DNA from 2 places in the Echinicola jeungdonensis genome. Region 2 is predicted to be linked to the other one. Evidence: riboswitches for the same ligand, from Rfam matches in the RefSeq annotation. Region 2 holds a riboswitch; the other holds the start of a gene.
The links. A riboswitch is a leader RNA that binds a small molecule or an ion and turns the genes downstream of it on or off. The one in region 2 is predicted to bind thiamine pyrophosphate.
Positions count from the first base shown of each region.

Region 1 (9,317 bases), on a different contig from region 2:
TTTGGATTTCGGCTTTTTGAATGACAGGATTTATGGTTCCGTTGATGTTTATCAAACTGAAACCAGTGATTTGCTGATGCAAAGTATATTGCCTGCTTTGACAGGTTATAACTCCATTATTGCCAATATTGGTAAAACAGAAACAAAGGGTATTGACCTTCAGATTACCACCAGAAATATAAATACCAATGATTTCAGCTGGAGTACTAGCATGAACTTTTCTTCGGTTAAGGAAAAAATCCTGGAACTCAGTGCCGGTGGAGATGACGTGTCTAATGCCTGGTTTGTGGGTGAGCCACTTAATGTATTTTATGATTACGAAAAAGTTGGTATCTGGCAATCTGATGAAGCAGATGTTGCAGAAACTTTTGATAAGCAACCTGGAGAAATCAAGGTAAAAGATCAAAACAATGATGGAAATATTTCCGCTGCAGATGACCGCGTAATTTTGGGTCAGGCATCTCCAAAGTGGACTGCAGGTATGACCAACAATTTCTCTTATAAAAATTTCTCCATGTCAGTGTTGGTTTATGCCAGGGTAGGGCAGATGATCGATCATGAATTTAGAAAGATGTATTATACCGGAGGTATCCAAAATACTCCTTATGTGGACTATTGGACCCCAGAAAACCCAACCAATGCCTATCCAAGGCCTGTTTTGGGTAATGACCAATACATCTCGACACTTGGCTATATAGATGGTTCATTCCTTAAAATTAAAGAAGTTAGGCTCGCTTATAACTTGCCTAAGGTGGCCACGGATTTCTTACATACTGATAGGGTATCAGTATATACTACGGCCAAAAATTTCTTCACCTTTTCAAAGTTGAAGGATTACGATCCAGAGAGAGGGGGTTCGGCTACCTTCCCACTTACTAAACAACTTGTATTTGGATTGAATATCCAATTTTAACAGGAATGTCAAACCAAAAATGTATAGGCATGAAAACTTTAAAATTATTCATATTATCAATAACAGTTCTTCTATCCGTTTCTTGCGAAAGTTTTCTGGAAGAAGAGTCTATCAGTACCACAACAGCAGATGCACTTTATAGCACGGAGGAAGGGATTGAAAGTCTCGTTAATGCCAGCTATACGGTTACTCGTAAATGGTACGGAAAGTTTTCCGGTTATTTGCTGTCCGAAGCCGGCACTGACCAATTTTTAATGGCAGGTTGGGGTACCGGATACATTGGATTTCATACTTACAACTCCAATTTGCAAGGATCTGAAAAACCAATTGAACACATTTGGAGCGCAACTTATAAGGGTATCAATTCTTGTAATGCTGCCATTGAAAGGATTCCTGGTTCCCCATTAAGTGAGTCAACCAAAACGCTTCGATTGGGTGAGGTTCATTTCCTTAGAGCATTTTATTACTATCATCTTGTAGAGACTTTTGGGCCAGTTCCCATTAGGACTCAGGAAACCTCTTCCCCAGAATTGGAAGCTACCCGTGCACCTGTAAATGATGTGTATGACTTGATTTTCAGTGACCTTGAAGTTGCATTGACCAACTTGGAAGGCCAGGTGACCCCAGGGGGTGGAAGGGTGATTCAACCAGCTGTGGAGGCATTTCTGGCAAGGATTTATTTGACAAGAGGTATGAACCAGGAGGCTTTGAATATGGCCGAAAAGTTAATCAATGATTACGACTTTGAGTTAAATGAAGATTACACCACCATGTGGAACATGGAAAACTCCGATGCCAATTTAAATCCTGAGGCTATCTGGTTTGTAAATTATGCGGCAGATAATAACCTAAATGATGTTCCCAGAGGTGATGCACTTGGATATATGTGGTTATGGGAAGGGGGGCATCATGGACACCTTTACTTTACCCCATATTATTATAATGCAAGGCCTGGGCTTAGGTTTTCTTTGGAATATGACCGTCCTCTTAATCAACTTGCCCCTTCAAGATATCTGATTGAACTTTATAACGATGAAATTGACGCCAGATATGAAGGTACATTCAGGGATACTTGGCTGGCAAATGATGAAGGCAACCTTCCGGAAGGAATGCAGTTGGGAGATACTGTCTTGTATGTGGCCAATAAAGTTTTGGACCCTGAGTATAAAGCTTCCAAGTCCTATGAAATCCTGGATTTGAATGATATCTACAATGCGGATGGAACCTTGGGTGGTGACAAGACCATGTACTACCACATGAAAAAATTTAATGATGATACCCGTTCAGCAGAAGGGGTGATAGAAAGTAAGCGGGATGCTATCGTTTTCAGACTAGCCGAAATGTACATGATTGCAGCGGAAGCTAGCATGAAGCTGGGAAATAATCAGGCTGGCGCAGATTATATCAATGTGGTCCGTGAGCGTGCCGCTTACCCAGGTGAAGAAGCAGCTATGCGAATTACAGCTGATCAGGTGAATATTGACTTTATTTTGGACGAAAGAGCCCGGGAGTTTGTGGGTGAACAGCTCAGGTGGTTTGACCTGAAGAGGACCGGAAAGTTAATTGAGCGATTGGATAAGTACAATGTAGCTGCTGCAGCCAATGTTGAACCTTATCATTTGGTTAGGCCAATTCCTCAGGTAGAATTGGATGTGGTCCAAAATAAAGAAGAATTCCAGCAAAACGATCACTATAATTAATCATTTAAATTAAACCTATAAACCACTAATTCCTTTAGTTTAATTTTTGAAAGAGCTGTTTCTGCAGCTCTTTCTTTTTAAATTTTGGACTTATAATTTTAACCTAACTTTAAGTTCAATTATGGATCTAAAAAATTTGAAAGCCTTACCGTTTTATTTTTTACTTTTTTTGATAGCTGGTCCGTCTTATTCCCAGGATTATATCCCAATTTGGCCAAAAGGCAAAATGCCTAACTCCAAGGGTTTGAAATTGAAACGGGTTGAGGAAAGGGAGAGGATAACCCAGGTGGACCAACCTGGGCTATATGCTTTTTTCACTTCAAATGAAGAAAATACGGGAAGTGCAGTTTTGATTTGCCCTCCGGGAGGTTACCAAAAGTTAACCTATAACATCGCTGGTTTACAAATTGCCAAATGGTTCAATACCATAGGAGTAAATGCATTTGTGCTGATACATAGACTGCCCACCTCCCCGGATTTGATCAAGCCTGCCTATGGTTCCCTTCAGGATGCGCAAAGGGCCATGAAAATTATTAGGGCTAGGGCAAAGGATTGGGGAATTGACCCTCAAAAAGTTGGGGTTTATGGAAGTTCTGCTGGGGGAAATGTGGCGACAACCTTAAGTACCCTGGAAAATGATTATGCTGGAATTGGCGATTCTTTGGATGCTCAGGGGTTTTTGCCCAATTTCCAAATATTGGTTTCACCTGTGGTAAGTATGATAGAACATTTCCATGAGGGCAGCCGGGAGGCCTTATTGGGCGAAAACCCTAGTGAGGAATTGGTCAGTAAGTTTTCCAGTGAAAAACAGGTAAAAGAAAATACACCACCAGCTTTTATTGTTCATGCTGATAATGATCCCGTTGTAAGCTCCATGAATAGTATCCTATATTATATTGCCCTAAAAGAAAAAGGTGTCAATGCCAGTCTTCATATATTTCCACAAGGTGGTCATAGCATTGCCCTTAGAAATAATCCCGGATCTGCCAACCAATGGACAGCCATCTGTGAGACTTGGATGGATGAAATGAATTTATTTCACTAAATGGATTTTACCCCTAATGAAACTGAACTTACTTTTAACTGCCCTTTTTATCTCCCTTTGCTGCACCAATGGCTGGTCCCAACAAAAGACCATTCCCAGAGATACCTCCTATAATGCCCAGGCAGTTTGGGAGAAAATAAAAGGAGATTTTCCACAGGCAAAACTGGCGAAGGATGAACTTCCTGAAGGAGTACGAGAAGATAGGGATGTGGTTTATACTGTTCTAAAAGATACCCCTTATGGAGATAGGCCGCTTCATTTAGATATTTTTTACCCGGAGTCCTCCCAAAATCTTCCAGTTATTCTCCTAATCCATGGTGGAGGATGGAGGTCGGGGGACAAATCCCTGCAGGTACCCATGGCCAAAAAGTTGGCCAAAAAAGGCTTTGTTACCATTTGTGTGGAATACCAACTTTCCCTGGAAGCCAAATATCCAGCTGCTGTCCATAATATCAAGTCTGCAATTCGCTGGACCAGAGCTCATGCTGACCAGTATGGAATTAATCCGGACAGAATAGCAATTTCTGGTTGTTCTGCTGGAGGCCAATTGGCATCTTTAGTAGGGTTGACCAATAATGTGGATAAAATGGAAGGCAAGCAGGGCTGGGAGGAATATTCAAGTGAAGTGCAAGCCATTATGGATATTGATGGCGCAATTAACTTTTTGGCTCCATTGTCTTTGAAAAGCCCAAGAAGTCCTGATTCCCCGGATGCATTTTGGTTGGGCGGAACCTTTACTCAAGTGCCAGCAATCTGGAAAGAAGCATCTCCAGGGTATTGGGTGGATGAAAATTCTGTGCCTACCTTATTTGTTAACAGCGGTTTTCCCCGTTTTCATGCAGGTCAGGCAGAAATGGTGGAAATGCTGGAAGATTATGGCATTTACCATGAGGTATATGAATTTGATGTAAAAATGCATCCTTTTTGGCTTTTTGAGCCCTGGGTGGATACGACAGTTGGATATATGGATGGCTTTTTGAAAAAGGTATTTGCTGAAGACAATAGTAACTAGAATTTTAACTTTTTTAGGATTTGGTTTCTAGCTTATTGAATTTACGGGGAAGGTATTTGTAGAAATTGGTTAATGGGTTATTTAGTTATTGGAAAATCCGGACTCTTGAGGAGGAGAAGGAGAGCTCTTCGAGGCTTTAAAATTCTTGAATAGCTTGATGAGAAGCGATACTCAATAACTTAATTCCCGAATAACTCAGAAATTCCTTCTATGAATTAAAAAAATTGAAGATCATATGTGTCCATCACATTAATGGAGGGTTAAGCTGTTAAAATTGCTTTTTACATTCTAAATTATTCCTTCTAACTTTGCATTAGAAACGATCGATTACAAGGGGTGCCTGAATACCACGGGCTGAGATCATACCCATATCACCTGATCCGGGTAGTGCCGGCGAAGGGAAAATTCCATTTTCTATGGAAAAAGGGTAAACAAATAATGGAGGAATCGCCCCTTTTGATTTCTTCTTGTTTAACCAAAAAAATCATTGTTATTATGAAAAGCTTATTATTGACCGCCATATTTTCATTGGTGGCCATTGGCGCATTTGCCCAAAACAACGTGAGTGGAAGCATCATTGATGCGGAAACTGGAGAAGAGTTGATAGGAGCCAATGTCATCCTGGAAGGCACCGGAAGGGGAAGTACTTCTGATCTGCAGGGGGATTTTCACATCCGGAATGTGCCAAGTGGAACTTATCAATTAAAAGTGTCTTATATCGGTTATCAAACCATTAGGACGGAAATAGAGGTTCCGATTGAAGATGTGGAAATCCATTTGGCACCCAGCACACTATTGACAGAGGAGTTTATTGTTTCTGCTACCAGGGCTTCAGAAACGACTCCCACCACCTTTCAGGTCATAACTAATGAAGAGTTGGATAAAAATAACTTGGGGCAGGATTTGCCCATCCTTTTAAAATATACACCTTCAGTAGTCACCCACTCTGATGCAGGAGCAGGAATTGGTTATACCGGCCTTCGTATCCGGGGATCTGACCAGACCCGAATCAATGTAACGGTAAATGGAATTCCCCTCAATGATGCGGAATCCCATGGTGTTTTCTGGGTAAATATGCCGGATTTTGCCAGTTCTGTTGACAATATTCAGATCCAAAGGGGGGTGGGGACTTCCACCAATGGAGCCGCCACTTTTGGGGCCAGCATGAACATTCAGACAGATACAAAAAAAGAAGAAGCTTATGGAGAGGTAGCCAATTCCTTTGGCTCCTTCAATTCCTGGAAGCATACCGTCCAAGCAGGAACTGGCCTCCTCAACAACAGGTGGACGGTGGATGCCCGCCTGTCAAAAATCACCTCTGATGGCTATGTCGATAGGGCTTTTTCTGACCTGAAAAGTTATTATTTGTCAGGTGGTTATTATGGCGATGACCATGTTTTTAAAGTCAATGTATTTTCCGGAAACGAGCAAACCTATCAATCCTGGTGGGGACTTCCTGAATCCAAACTGGAAAATGACAGGACAGACAATTATTATACCTATGAAAATGAAACTGATAATTACCAGCAGGATCATTATCAATTCATTTATACCGGGAAATATGGAGATAATTGGAAAGCCAATGCAGCCCTGCACTATACCTATGGAAGGGGCTATTATGAGCAATACCGTGAGGATGATGACTTTTCCAGTTATGGGCTTGACCCGGTTGTGATTGGTGGAGAGACCATCGAGAGCACGGATATTATCAGGAGAAGATGGCTTGATAATGACTTCTATGGAGGTGTCTTTTCCTTTAACTATGTTTCAGATGATGGGCTTTGGGATTTGATCCTTGGCGGTGGTGCCAACCGCTACGACGGGGATCATTATGGTGAAATTATCTGGGCCAGGATTGCCGGAGATACCGATATCCGAGACAGGTATTATGATAATAATGCAGTAAAAGATGACCGCAATATTTATCTGAAAGCAACTTATGAAGTTAAGGAAAGACTTTATCTGTTTGGTGACCTTCAATTCCGTCAGATTGATTACACCTTTGAAGGGATCAATGATGACAGGAGAGTTTTGGATGGAGAAGAAAGTTATGATTTCTTCAACCCCAAAGTAGGTCTAAGTTATGAAACCGGAGAGGGTGAAACCTGGTATGCTTCTTATGCCGTTGCCAATCGCGAACCTGTAAGAAGTGATTTTACGGATAACCCCATTACTGAAATCCCCCGTCCGGAGAGACTTAACAATGTGGAGGCTGGTATTAGGGCCCAAAAAGGAAATTATAGCTATAATGCCAATTTCTACTATATGGGATACAAGGACCAGCTGATCCTTACCGGCCAGATCAATGATGTAGGGGCTTATATCAGGGAAAATGTGGAAAGCTCTTATCGTGCTGGTGTGGAATTAAATGGAGCTGTACGCCTTTCCCCTGCTTGGACCTTAGGAGGTAATATTGCCTTCAGTAGAAATAAAATTGACGAATTTACCGAGTATGTGGATGATTATGCAGCTGAAGAATTTCAGCAGGAATCCTTTACATACACAGATACGGAAATTGCTTTTTCTCCAAGTATAGTAGGGTCTGCCACTATTGATTTTAAACCGGTGGACAATTTGGAAATCAGTTTGCTCAATAAATATGTGGGTGACCAATACCTGGACAACACAGAAAACGAAAACAGGAAATTGGATGCCTATATTACTAATGACCTAAGGTTGAGTTATACTCTTAGGCCCAGGTTTGTCAAAGCCCTGGAATTTAATGTCAAAGTAAATAACTTATTGGATCAAGAATACGAACCCAATGGTTATACCTTTAGCTATTATGTCCCTGGTGAATCAGAAGGAAGCAGGCAATTGGTTACTGAGAATTATTACTACCCTATGGCCGGAATTAACTTTATGGCAGGTGTAAATGTGAAATTTTAATTAGGGAATAAGCTCCAAAAAGTAAAAAAGGCCTTCTTGGGTTTCAAAGCCAGGAAGGCCTTTTTCATATAAAACTTTATTAGTGACAATTCGTGGACCTTTTATCCCAGAAGAAAGTCAAATGATTATTTACTTTTCCAGAAAATCCTTAACAATCTGAATGGTTTCTTTTTCCATTTCAAACATACCCATATGGCCGGTTTCTGGCAGTTCATGATAATCATCCACATAACCTTGATGCTGTTTGCTGGACTCTATTTTTACCGCTCCATCCATTAGCCCGGCTATCATCAGCTTTTTGCCGGGAAATTCTCTTAACACGTCCATACGGTCTTTTCTGTCCCTCATGGCTTTAGTAAAGGAGACTAGACCTTCATATGTGGTGGTTTTGGCCCACTGGACTACCTGATCGATGGTGTCTTTCATATTTTCCCGGTGGGGCTCTGAGAAAAGTGGAGGGACAAAAGACTCGACAAATTTTTGCACTCCATGTTTTTCCACAAAGGTCAAAGTCCGGTTCCTAACCCCGACTTTTTCCTCATCATCTGCATAGGCTGTAGAATGAAAAAGCCCAATTCCGCCCAATTGATTATCCATCAGTTCAGCCAAAGCCAAAGTAACATACCCCCCAAGGGAATGGCCAATGACTTTTGGTTTTTCCAGTTGGAGGGACTTGATCCAATGTTCGAGAATGGCGGCTGTTTCTTCCAATGTAATTTCTTCCTGGTGCCAGCGGGTTTCTCCGAAACCTGGCAAATCGGGGCAGATTATCCGGTAATAAGGGGAAAGAGCTTCTTCAAATGCTCCCCACATTTCCTTGGTTTCACAAAATCCATGGATAAAAATAACGGGTTTCCCATGTCCTTTGTCGGTATAATGGATATCCATTTTTGGTGTTCTTTTTTAAGTTGAATAGTTACCAAATTAATGGATATTTTGTGGAAATCCACCTTTTAGCTAATTGTAGTCTTTTGTCCTGAGTAATGAGTATTGTGTTTTTACGGTCAGTATCTGGCACCACGAATAATAAAAAAATCAGTGGTTTAAGTTTTCAGGTTAATATGGGCTTCCAAAATGCCCCATACTCCAAATAACAAATACTTTCCCCAATCCAATCTTTGTACATTGTACTTAATACCTGGGGCCCAGGGATTACCTGGAATGATTACAGAATTCTCTAAAAAAAATTATTTGAAAACCCAGGGCCTTAAAGAACTAGGCTAAATTCAAATGAGCCATTTTTTTGACAGCTTTGGCAATTCCCCGCGGGTCAAAACCACATTCCTTATGAAGTTCTAATTGGGTTCCATGTTCTACCACTCTATCGGGGATGCCCAACCTTTTGATTTGAGATTGATAATTGTGATCCATCATCCATTCCAAAATGGCTGATCCAAATCCACCCAACAAACAACCGTCCTCAACGGTCACCACTTTCTTGAACTTGCGGAAAATTTCATGGAGCAATTCTTCATCCAATGGCTTGACAAACCGCATGTCGAAATGGGCAGGATTCAATCCTTCTTTTTCCAGCATCTCACAAGCTTCCACTGCATAGTTGCCAATATGGCCTATGGTTAAGATGGCCACTTCTTCCCCTTCTTTAACGATCCTTCCCTGACCGGTTGGAATTTCACACATAGGCGTTTTCCAATCAGCCATGACCCCCTGGCCCCTGGGATAACGGATGGAATAGGGCCCATCATATTTGCTGGCCGAATACATCATATTACGCAACTCCTCTTCATTCATCGGGGC
Region 1 covers NZ_JAUFQT010000001.1:1,457,867-1,467,183, reverse strand. The annotation lists gene QWY93_RS06215 (SusC/RagA family TonB-linked outer membrane protein) at 1-913, shown strand, start outside; gene QWY93_RS06210 (RagB/SusD family nutrient uptake outer membrane protein) at 943-2,613, shown strand; gene QWY93_RS06205 (alpha/beta hydrolase) at 2,858-3,658, shown strand; gene QWY93_RS06200 (alpha/beta hydrolase) at 3,675-4,670, shown strand; TPP riboswitch at 4,993-5,086, shown strand; gene QWY93_RS06195 (TonB-dependent receptor) at 5,166-7,559, shown strand; gene QWY93_RS06190 (alpha/beta fold hydrolase) at 7,689-8,447, opposite strand; gene dxs (1-deoxy-D-xylulose-5-phosphate synthase) at 8,775-9,317, opposite strand, start outside.
Region 1: linked by a shared signal. The riboswitch ahead of QWY93_RS06195 (TonB-dependent receptor) and the one ahead of thiS (sulfur carrier protein ThiS) in region 2 are both predicted to bind thiamine pyrophosphate.

Region 2 (9,317 bases):
TTATTGGGTCTAAACCTTTTTATTGGAAGCTAGTTTAGTTTTGAAAGTTTAAATTAAAAAGATTAAAGAGATGAAGCGTTTATTTGGATTGGCCTTATTGCTACTTGTTTTATTGAATGTAAATGCCATGGCGCAAGATGAAAGTGCTGCGGAAGAAGTTACGGATGAAGAAATCCAAAAATTTGCCGCAATGGAAGATTCTGTGATGGTGTTTTACAATCAGAAAAATGAAGAGCTGGTTGATATGATCAAGAATAATGAAGTGATTGATGGAGCAGGCCGGTATAATGAAATCAAAGGTGCTTGGGGAAATGAAGAGAAGCTTGCAGAAATCGAGCTGACAGAAGAGGAAAAAGCTGCCTATGAAGAAATTCTTGGTTTTATGGAATCTTTGTCCGGTGAAGTAAGGGATCTAAAAATTAGCTTGATCAAAAATGATGAAATCTTGGGTGCGGCTACTTATAACAAAGTAAACAAAGCCATGAAGTCCAATCCTGAAATCAAAGAAAAGGTGGATAGCACTATAGCTGAACTTCAGGATGCAAGAGAAAGTGAAAGCAGTGAAGAAGGTGGGGAAGAGCCTGGCGCCTAATTGGAAAAAATATTAATTAATACTAATTAGATAAACCCTCCAAAAAATGGAGGGTTTATTTATTTTAAGGCCAAAAATATCGTTAATAAAAGGAAAAGCATATTGGATTTTCAGAATTGTACGGAAATCTAGTTATATTCCCCTTCCAAAAAAAAATATGGATATGTTTCCTATAAGGTACCTTAATTTCATCTTTTCCTTTTTTGGGCATCCAAAAAAACTCTTGATGATAAGTATTACTTTATTGGTAAGTACTTTAGTATATTCTCAGGATGAAGATATTTTTGGAATAGATACCAAATTAAAAACCAGAAAAAGTGAAAGTGAAGTGGGTAATTTCACCAGAGGGATCATAAGTAATATCAGCCTCGAAATTGCTGGTGGATATGGCAGACAGGATAACCAAATGAATTTTTTAAGTTCCACTCCTGATGGATATCCAATTAGTTCACTGCCCACAGATTCCTCTCCGGGCAATATCCCAGCTAATGAGACCAACGAATTTAATAATTGGAGTTACTCGGTTCCAATTGATGCAGGAGTAAGGATTAATCTTTTTAATATTTTCACCATTGGAGGGGGATATGGAAGAGCATTTGGAAAAATGCCCGCAATGACCAATGACCAATATGCCTTTCATTTTGAACAAGAGAAGTTTGTCTTTGAAAAATTGTATGGGACTTTGGGACTGGTGATTTATGATGCGAAAAGGAGAATTTCATTTTTAAAATGGAGATACAGGAAGTATGCCTCCCAAAACACGTATATGCAAGCAGAAAAAAAGCTTAGGATGCAGCAAAGGTATCCATGGAGATTTATAGTAGAGGGAGAGTATGGAACTGTTAAATTTAGTAAAAGTTTTGATCAAAATCTCAGCATTACAGAACCTTATTATGGAGTAGGTTTGCGGATTGAAAGAGACCTTTCAGAATACACCAAATTGTTTATAAAACCTGCGGTGGAAATGAAAACATTTAATTATAACCATCCCTCCCTAGAAGAAATACAAACTATTGACCAGATGGTTTACCGAATTCAATTTGGGGTATCACTCCGGCTACCTGGAACCAAAAGGTGTAAAGTAGCTGGTTGTGGTGTGAAAATGAAACACTTACATGATGGAGTTGAATATAGAGGGAGTTCCATCTGGAATATGCAAAACAGAAAAATAGGGCAATGGTATGAATAAAGCGGTTTTTTATCTCAATTTGTTGAAAATTTAGTATTTCAAAAGCATATTCTTTTTATTATCTTGCAAACTTATCTTGAGAAATTTTAAATATGGCCGAAGGAGAAAACGAGAACATCATACCCATTAATATTGAGGAAGAAATGCGAGGGGCATACATCGATTATTCGATGTCTGTCATTGTTTCCAGGGCTCTTCCCGATGTAAGGGATGGATTAAAGCCGGTGCACCGCCGGATCCTTTTCGGGATGCAGGAATTGGGCGTCCTTCATAACAAACCTTATAAAAAATCAGCCAGAATCGTCGGGGAAGTATTAGGTAAATACCACCCCCATGGTGATAGTGCGGTATATGAAACCATGGTCCGAATGGCCCAGGATTGGTCTTTAAGGTACCCTTTGGTAGATCCCCAGGGAAACTTTGGGTCTATTGATGGGGATAATCCGGCAGCCATGCGTTATACGGAAGCCAGGTTGAAAAGGATCGCTGAGGAATTACTGGTGGACATCAATAAGGAAACTGTTAATTTTCAGCTCAATTTTGATGATTCCCTAAAGGAACCAGTTGTATTGCCTGCAAAAATCCCAGCTCTTTTATTGAATGGAGCTTCAGGGATCGCTGTAGGGATGGCCACCAATATGGCGCCCCACAATTTGGGCGAAATTGTGGATGGAATTACAGCGTATATCGATAATAATGAAATCTCCATTGAAGAGCTTATGCAACATATAGTTGCACCAGATTTTCCTACTGGAGGGATCATTTATGGTTATAATGGAGTCAAATCCGCCTTTGAATCCGGAAGGGGAAGGGTAATCATGCGTGGTAAAGCCACTGTTGAAACCAAGAGTTCCGGAAAAGAAATGATCGTGATCAACGAGATTCCTTACCTGGTCAATAAAGCTAGCATGATTGAGAAAACTGCTCAATTGATCCAGGAAAAGAAATTGGAAGGTATTTCTGCCATAAGAGATGAATCGGACAGGCATGGAATGCGCATAGTTTATGAATTGAAAAGGGATGCGGTTCCCAATGTTATCCTCAATAATTTATATAAACAAACCCAACTTCAGACCTCTTTCAGTATAAATAATGTGGCACTGGTAAAAGGAAGGCCACATACCCTCAATCTTAAGGACCTGATCGTGCACTATGTCAACCATAGACATGAAGTGGTGACCAGGAGAACCCAGTTTGAATTGCAAGAAGCCGAAAAGAGGGCTCATATATTGGAAGGGTACCTGGTGGCTTTGGATCATCTGGATGAAGTTATTGACCTGATTAGAAATTCCAGGGATCCCGAAACTGCCCGTACAGGTTTGATGGAAAAGTTTGAGTTGACTGAAATTCAAGCCAGGGCCATTTTGGATATGAGGCTACAACGCCTTACTGGAATGGAGAGGGAAAAAATCCAAAAGGAATATGATGAATTGATGAAGCTTATTGAAGAGCTGAAAGAAATTTTGGCCGATAAAGATAGGCGAATGGAAATCATCAAGGAGGAATTGGCGGAAATTAAAGACCGTTATGCCGATGGACGAAGGACCATTATTGAGCATAATGCTGAGGATTTCAGCTATGAAGATATGATTCCAAATGAGGAAGTCATCATCACCGTTTCCCATCAGGGTTATGTAAAGAGGACCGCTCTAAAAGAATACCGAACCCAAAGTAGGGGGGGGTTGGTTCTCGGGGAGTTAGTACAAAAGATGATGATTTCACAGAATATATCTTTAGTGCCTCCACTCATAATTATTTATTAATCTTTACAGATAAAGGGAAGCTATTCTGGCTAAAGGCTTATGCTATTCCAGAAGGGAGCAAAATCTCCAAAGGAAGGCCTATCCAAAACTTAATCAATATTGAAAGTGATGACAAAATGCGGTCGATCATTCAGGTCAAGGACCTATCTGATGAAGATTATATCAACAACAACTTTTTGGTTATGGTCACCAAACAAGGTGTGATCAAAAAAACCGCCCTGGAACAATATTCAAGACCAAGGTCAAATGGAATTATAGCTCTCAATATCCGGGAAGAAGACCAACTGCTTAATGTTGAACTTACCCATGGAGATTCCCATATCATTATTGCGGCTAAGTCGGGTAGGGCTATCCATTTCCATGAGTCCGCGGTAAGGCCTATGGGAAGAACGGCTACTGGTGTTAAAGCCATCACCCTAGCTGGTGAAAAAGATTATGTTGTTGGCATGATTTGTGTTGTTAGGGATGATGCAACCTTATTGGTCGTTTCGGAAAAAGGGTACGGAAAAAGGTCTTCAGTAGATGAATACAGAATCACCAATAGAGGTGGTAAAGGGGTGAAAGCAATGAATGTCACCGAAAAAACAGGGGATTTAGTTGCCATAAAAGAAGTAGTAGATAGTGATGATTTATTGATAATCAATAAATCGGGTATAATCATCCGAACCCCAGTTGCAGGTCTTAGGATAATGGGACGTGCCACCCAAGGTGTTAGGTTAATCAAACTCAATGAAAATGACGAGATCTCTTCTATAGAAAAAATTGAACAAGTAGAGGAAATTGAAGAAATCGATCCTGAAGCTTTAACTGATTCTGAAGAAAGTACAGACACCTCAAACAATACAGACGACACTAACGAACAACCTGATAAACCAAAAGAGGAATAAACAAACGAAAAATGAGAAAGTTAATTTTATCTTTAGCGCTGGTCGGAATTGCTACCACCATTTCCTTCGGACAAAAGAAAGCAGTAAGACACGCTGAAAGAAATTTGAGAAAAGGGGATTTAAAAGAGGCCCTAACTGATATTGAAGGAGCTATTAAAGATCCTGAAACTGGAAAGGAATCTGAGACTTATATGATCAAAGGTAAAATCCTTACCAGCCAGTTTGCTTTGGATTCAACCAATACCATTTCTACGGTAGAAACTGGCCGGAATGCTTTCGATTCCTTTTCTAAAGCTATGGAGATGGAAGGTATGGATTCTACCAGTAAAGTAGGAAAAGAAATTTATCAGGACTACACCCCAGGCTTGCCTGAAAACCTACAAGGGCAAGGGGTTTATAAATTAAAAACCTCCTCCGTTAATAAAGGAATTAGCCGCTATGAGAAAGATGACCTGGAATTGGCTCATGAATTCTTTAGTTTAGCAGCCGATATTGATCCTGCAGATACTTCGATTGTTTTTAATGCAGGTTATACTGCCAACTCAATAGAAAAATATGATGCAGCCAAAAAATATTTGACCTGGTTATTGGATGATCCGGAATATAATAAGTTAAATGCTTATTATTTCCTTATCCAAATAGCTACTAGTCATGATGAAAATCCAGAAGAAGCTTATCGACTAGTTAAAGAAGCAAGGAAAGAATATCCTTCAGATAAAGGTCTTTCTGAATATGAGATTCAATTGTTGCTTCAATTGGAAAAAACAGATGAAGCCATGGCTTCCATCAAGGAATCACTGGAAAAAAATCCGGATGATGCTGCCATAAGATTGAGATATGGATACTTGAAAGAGCAATCTGGAGATTTGGAGGGTGCCCTGCAGGAATATGTTAAAGCTGTAGAAACTGACCCTGATTTTTATGAAGGAAATTACTATGCCGGAGCTTTGTATATCGATATGGCCAGGGATATCATCAATGAGGTGAATAACCTGCCTGATGATGAATGGGAAGCCAAGTCTGATGAAATGTTAGCAAAGGCTGATGAGCTTTACAAAAAAGCTATCCCTTATTTCACCAAAGCTATTGAGCAAAAACCGGACAATACAGAAGTTTTGCAGATCCTTTATCAAATCCATACCCGTTTAAAAAATGAGGATAAAGCAGCCGAATACGACAAAAAGCTGCAAGAACTTATTGGGCCTAACTGGATGGAAGGATAATATAAATCCCAATAATATTAAAAAAGGGTTGCTGTTGATCAGCAACCCTTTTTTTGTTTCAGTCCTTTTGATGTATTTTGGAGAATCAAATTTGTATAATAATCAAAAAAAGGATAACAGATTAAAGTTCAAAAATCAATCACTTGTATTTAATAATTATGGTCTGCGCAGGTTAATTTAAATCCCTCCTCATTTTTAAGGCCATTGATTGGGTGAAAAAACACCTCTAATATTCTTTTGGGGTCTAAAGGGGCCTAATGTAATTATTCCCGTAAAACCCCAATCTCCATAATCAATTCTTAATTTTTCAATAAAATTTAAATTTGATTTTTGATATTCCTATATCCTTATACCTTTGTGGTTGTTAAACAAAACTTTAGGGGTGTTCCGATATCTTTCGGAGCTGAGACATACCCTTGGAACCTGATCCCGGTAATGCGGGCGAAGGGAAAAGTGAGCCGTCCTTCCGACAGATTATTTTCATTCCTGAAGTTTTTTATTTTAATCCAAAAACAGATTTCTTATGAAGTTTCTCCTGAATGGGGAACCTTGTAATCAATCGGCTGAAGCCCTTACTCTTAGTGAAATGTTGGTTTCCAACCAAATTAAGGACCAAAGGGGCATCGCTATTGCCGTTAACCAACAAGTGGTTCCCAAAATCCAATGGAGTGATTTCCAACTTAATGAGAATGATGAAGTTTTGATCATTAAAGCAACTCAAGGAGGATAATCAAAAAAAAATTATGAAGGAACTTAATGAAAAGAAAATCGGTGATATCATCACCACCGACCCATTCCCCAATTCCAAAAAAGTTTTCGTATCCGGCAAAATCCACCCTATCAAGGTTGCCATGAGGGAAATTTCCCTGCATGATACTGTTTCGCACCTTGACAGGCATGAGACAGTGGAAAAAAATGCTCCGGTAACTGTATATGACACTAGTGGTCCCTATACAGATCCTGATGTGAAAATTGATGTAAAAAAAGGTCTTCCCAGACTTCGGGAACAATGGATTTTAGATTCAGGAGATGTTGAAAAATTGGAAAAATTATCTTCTGAATATGGCCAAAGAAGGTTGGATAACCCTTCCTTGGATAAATTCCGATTTGACCTGATCAAGCCGCCTTTCAAAGCCAAAGAAGGTAAAAATGTAAGCCAATTGCATTATGCAAAAAAGGGCATCATTACTCCGGAAATGGAATATATTGCCATTCGGGAAAATCAAAAAATTGAGGAAATTAACCATTCCGTCAAACAACATCCTGGGCAAAATTATGGAGCCAATACTCCAAAATCTTTTATTACCCCTGAGTTTGTAAGGGATGAGATAGCAAAGGGTCGTGCGGTTATTCCAGCTAATATCAACCACCCAGAAGCAGAACCCATGATTATCGGGAGAAACTTTCTGGTAAAAATCAATGCGAATATTGGTAATTCTGCCATTGGATCCAGTATTGAAGAGGAGGTAGAAAAAGCGGTATGGGCATGCCGATGGGGTGCTGATACCATTATGGACCTTTCCACCGGTAAAAATATCCACGAAACCAGGGAATGGATTCTTAGGAATTCTCCGGTTCCAATTGGAACTGTGCCTATTTATCAGGCCTTAGAAAAAGTGAATGGTAAGGCAGAAGACCTAACATGGGAGCTATTCAGGGATACATTAATCGAGCAAGCAGAACAAGGTGTGGATTACTTTACCATCCATGCAGGTGTATTGCTTCGTTATGTTCCTATGACTGCAAAAAGGGTTACTGGTATTGTTTCCCGTGGTGGTTCCATCATGGCAAAATGGTGCCTGTCCCACCACAAAGAAAATTTCCTTTATACCCATTTTGAGGAGATTTGTGAAATCATGAAGGCCTATAATGTTACCTTTTCCCTAGGGGATGGTCTTCGCCCTGGCTCCCTGGCAGATGCCAATGACCCAGCCCAATTTGCTGAATTGGAAACCTTAGGGGAATTGACCAAAGTAGCATGGAAACATGATGTTCAAACCATCATCGAAGGTCCTGGCCATGTTCCAATGCAATTGATCAAAGAAAATATGGACAAACAATTGGTTGAGTGTGGCGAAGCACCATTCTATACGCTTGGCCCATTGACCACGGATATTGCGCCAGGATATGATCATATCACCTCGGGTATTGGTGCTGCCATGATCGGATGGTATGGTTGTGCGATGTTGTGTTATGTAACCCCTAAAGAACACTTAGGGCTTCCAGAGAAAAAAGATGTTAAAGATGGTGTAATCACTTACAAGATTGCAGCTCATGCAGCTGACTTGGCCAAAGGTCACCCAGGTGCCCAATACAGGGATGATGCATTGAGTAAAGCAAGATTTGAATTCCGATGGGAAGACCAGTTCAACCTTTCCTTGGATCCTGATACGGCCAGATCATTCCATGATGCTACCTTACCTGCAGACGGTGCCAAAATTGCCCATTTCTGCAGCATGTGTGGACCTAACTTCTGTTCCATGAAGATTACTCAAGATGTGAGGGACTATGCTGATGAAAATGGTCTTAATGATGTGGATGCCATTGAAAAGGGAATGGAGGAAAAAGCTGATGAATTCAATAATAAAGGAGGGGAGATTTACCTTGACCAATAATGAAATTGATCCTGATCACCGATCCAGATCAACCTAATGATGAAATATCCACCCTGGTCCATTTATTGGACCAGGGGGTTTATAGGCTTCATATTCGGAAACCAGATTGGACGATCAATCAAGTGGAAAAATTATTGTTCCAAATTCCCGAAATTCATTACCCGAAAATTTCACTGCACCAATACCATCAGTTAACCTTTTCCATGAAATTGGGAGGGAATCACTTCAAAAGTAATCAGAAGGTGATTACTAGCCCTGGAAAAATATCCAGTAAATCATTTCATCACCTGGGCAATTTAATGGAAACGCCCTATCAGGGATTGGATTATGCTTTTTTAAGTCCCGTGTTTGATAGCATTTCCAAAAACGGCTATCACCAAAATTTTAATCCGTTGGATTTAAAATTATGGATCCGGAAAAATAAAGCTAAAATTCCCTTTTCACTAATTGCCTTGGGGGGGATTATTCCTCAAAAGGTAGCTATGGTAAATGAAATGGGTTTTGATGGAATTGCCGTTTTGGGGGCAATTTGGAAATTAAAGACTAAAAATGAAAGGGTTAATACTTTTCGGGAATTTATTAACTACATCCAAAATGAAGTATAGACAAATCAGTGTCCTACATTATATAACTCCGAACCTAGATCACCAGGATGATTATCTAAAGGATATTTCCAATGCTTGTCAAAATGGGGTTGAATGGGTACAGCTTAGGATGAAAAATTACCCTAAAGACCTGGTCTTGTCAACTGGGATGCAGGCGAAAAAAATCTGCGATCACTTTAATGCCAAGCTTATTATTAATGACTATCCAGAAATTGCTAATTATGTAGGTGCTTATGGGGTTCATGTTGGGAAAGAGGATGAAGCTGTGGTTGAAATAAAAAAACGATATGGCAATAAGCTTAAAATAGGAGCTACAGCTAATACATTTGAGGATATTGAAGCTGCAGCACCTTTTGTCGATTATATTGGTTTGGGTCCACTTAGATTTACCGCAACCAAGGAAAAACTGAGCCCTGTTTTGGGTTTGGAAGGTTACAGGGAAA
Region 2 covers NZ_JAUFQT010000002.1:701,060-710,376, reverse strand. The annotation lists gene QWY93_RS16230 (hypothetical protein) at 71-592, shown strand; gene QWY93_RS16225 (hypothetical protein) at 819-1,781, shown strand; partial or broken gene gyrA (DNA gyrase subunit A) at 1,874-4,431, shown strand; gene QWY93_RS16215 (tetratricopeptide repeat protein) at 4,443-5,654, shown strand; TPP riboswitch at 6,023-6,121, shown strand; gene thiS (sulfur carrier protein ThiS) at 6,178-6,384, shown strand; gene thiC (phosphomethylpyrimidine synthase ThiC) at 6,398-8,269, shown strand; gene QWY93_RS16200 (thiamine phosphate synthase) at 8,269-8,874, shown strand; gene thiE (thiamine phosphate synthase) at 8,864-9,317, shown strand, end outside.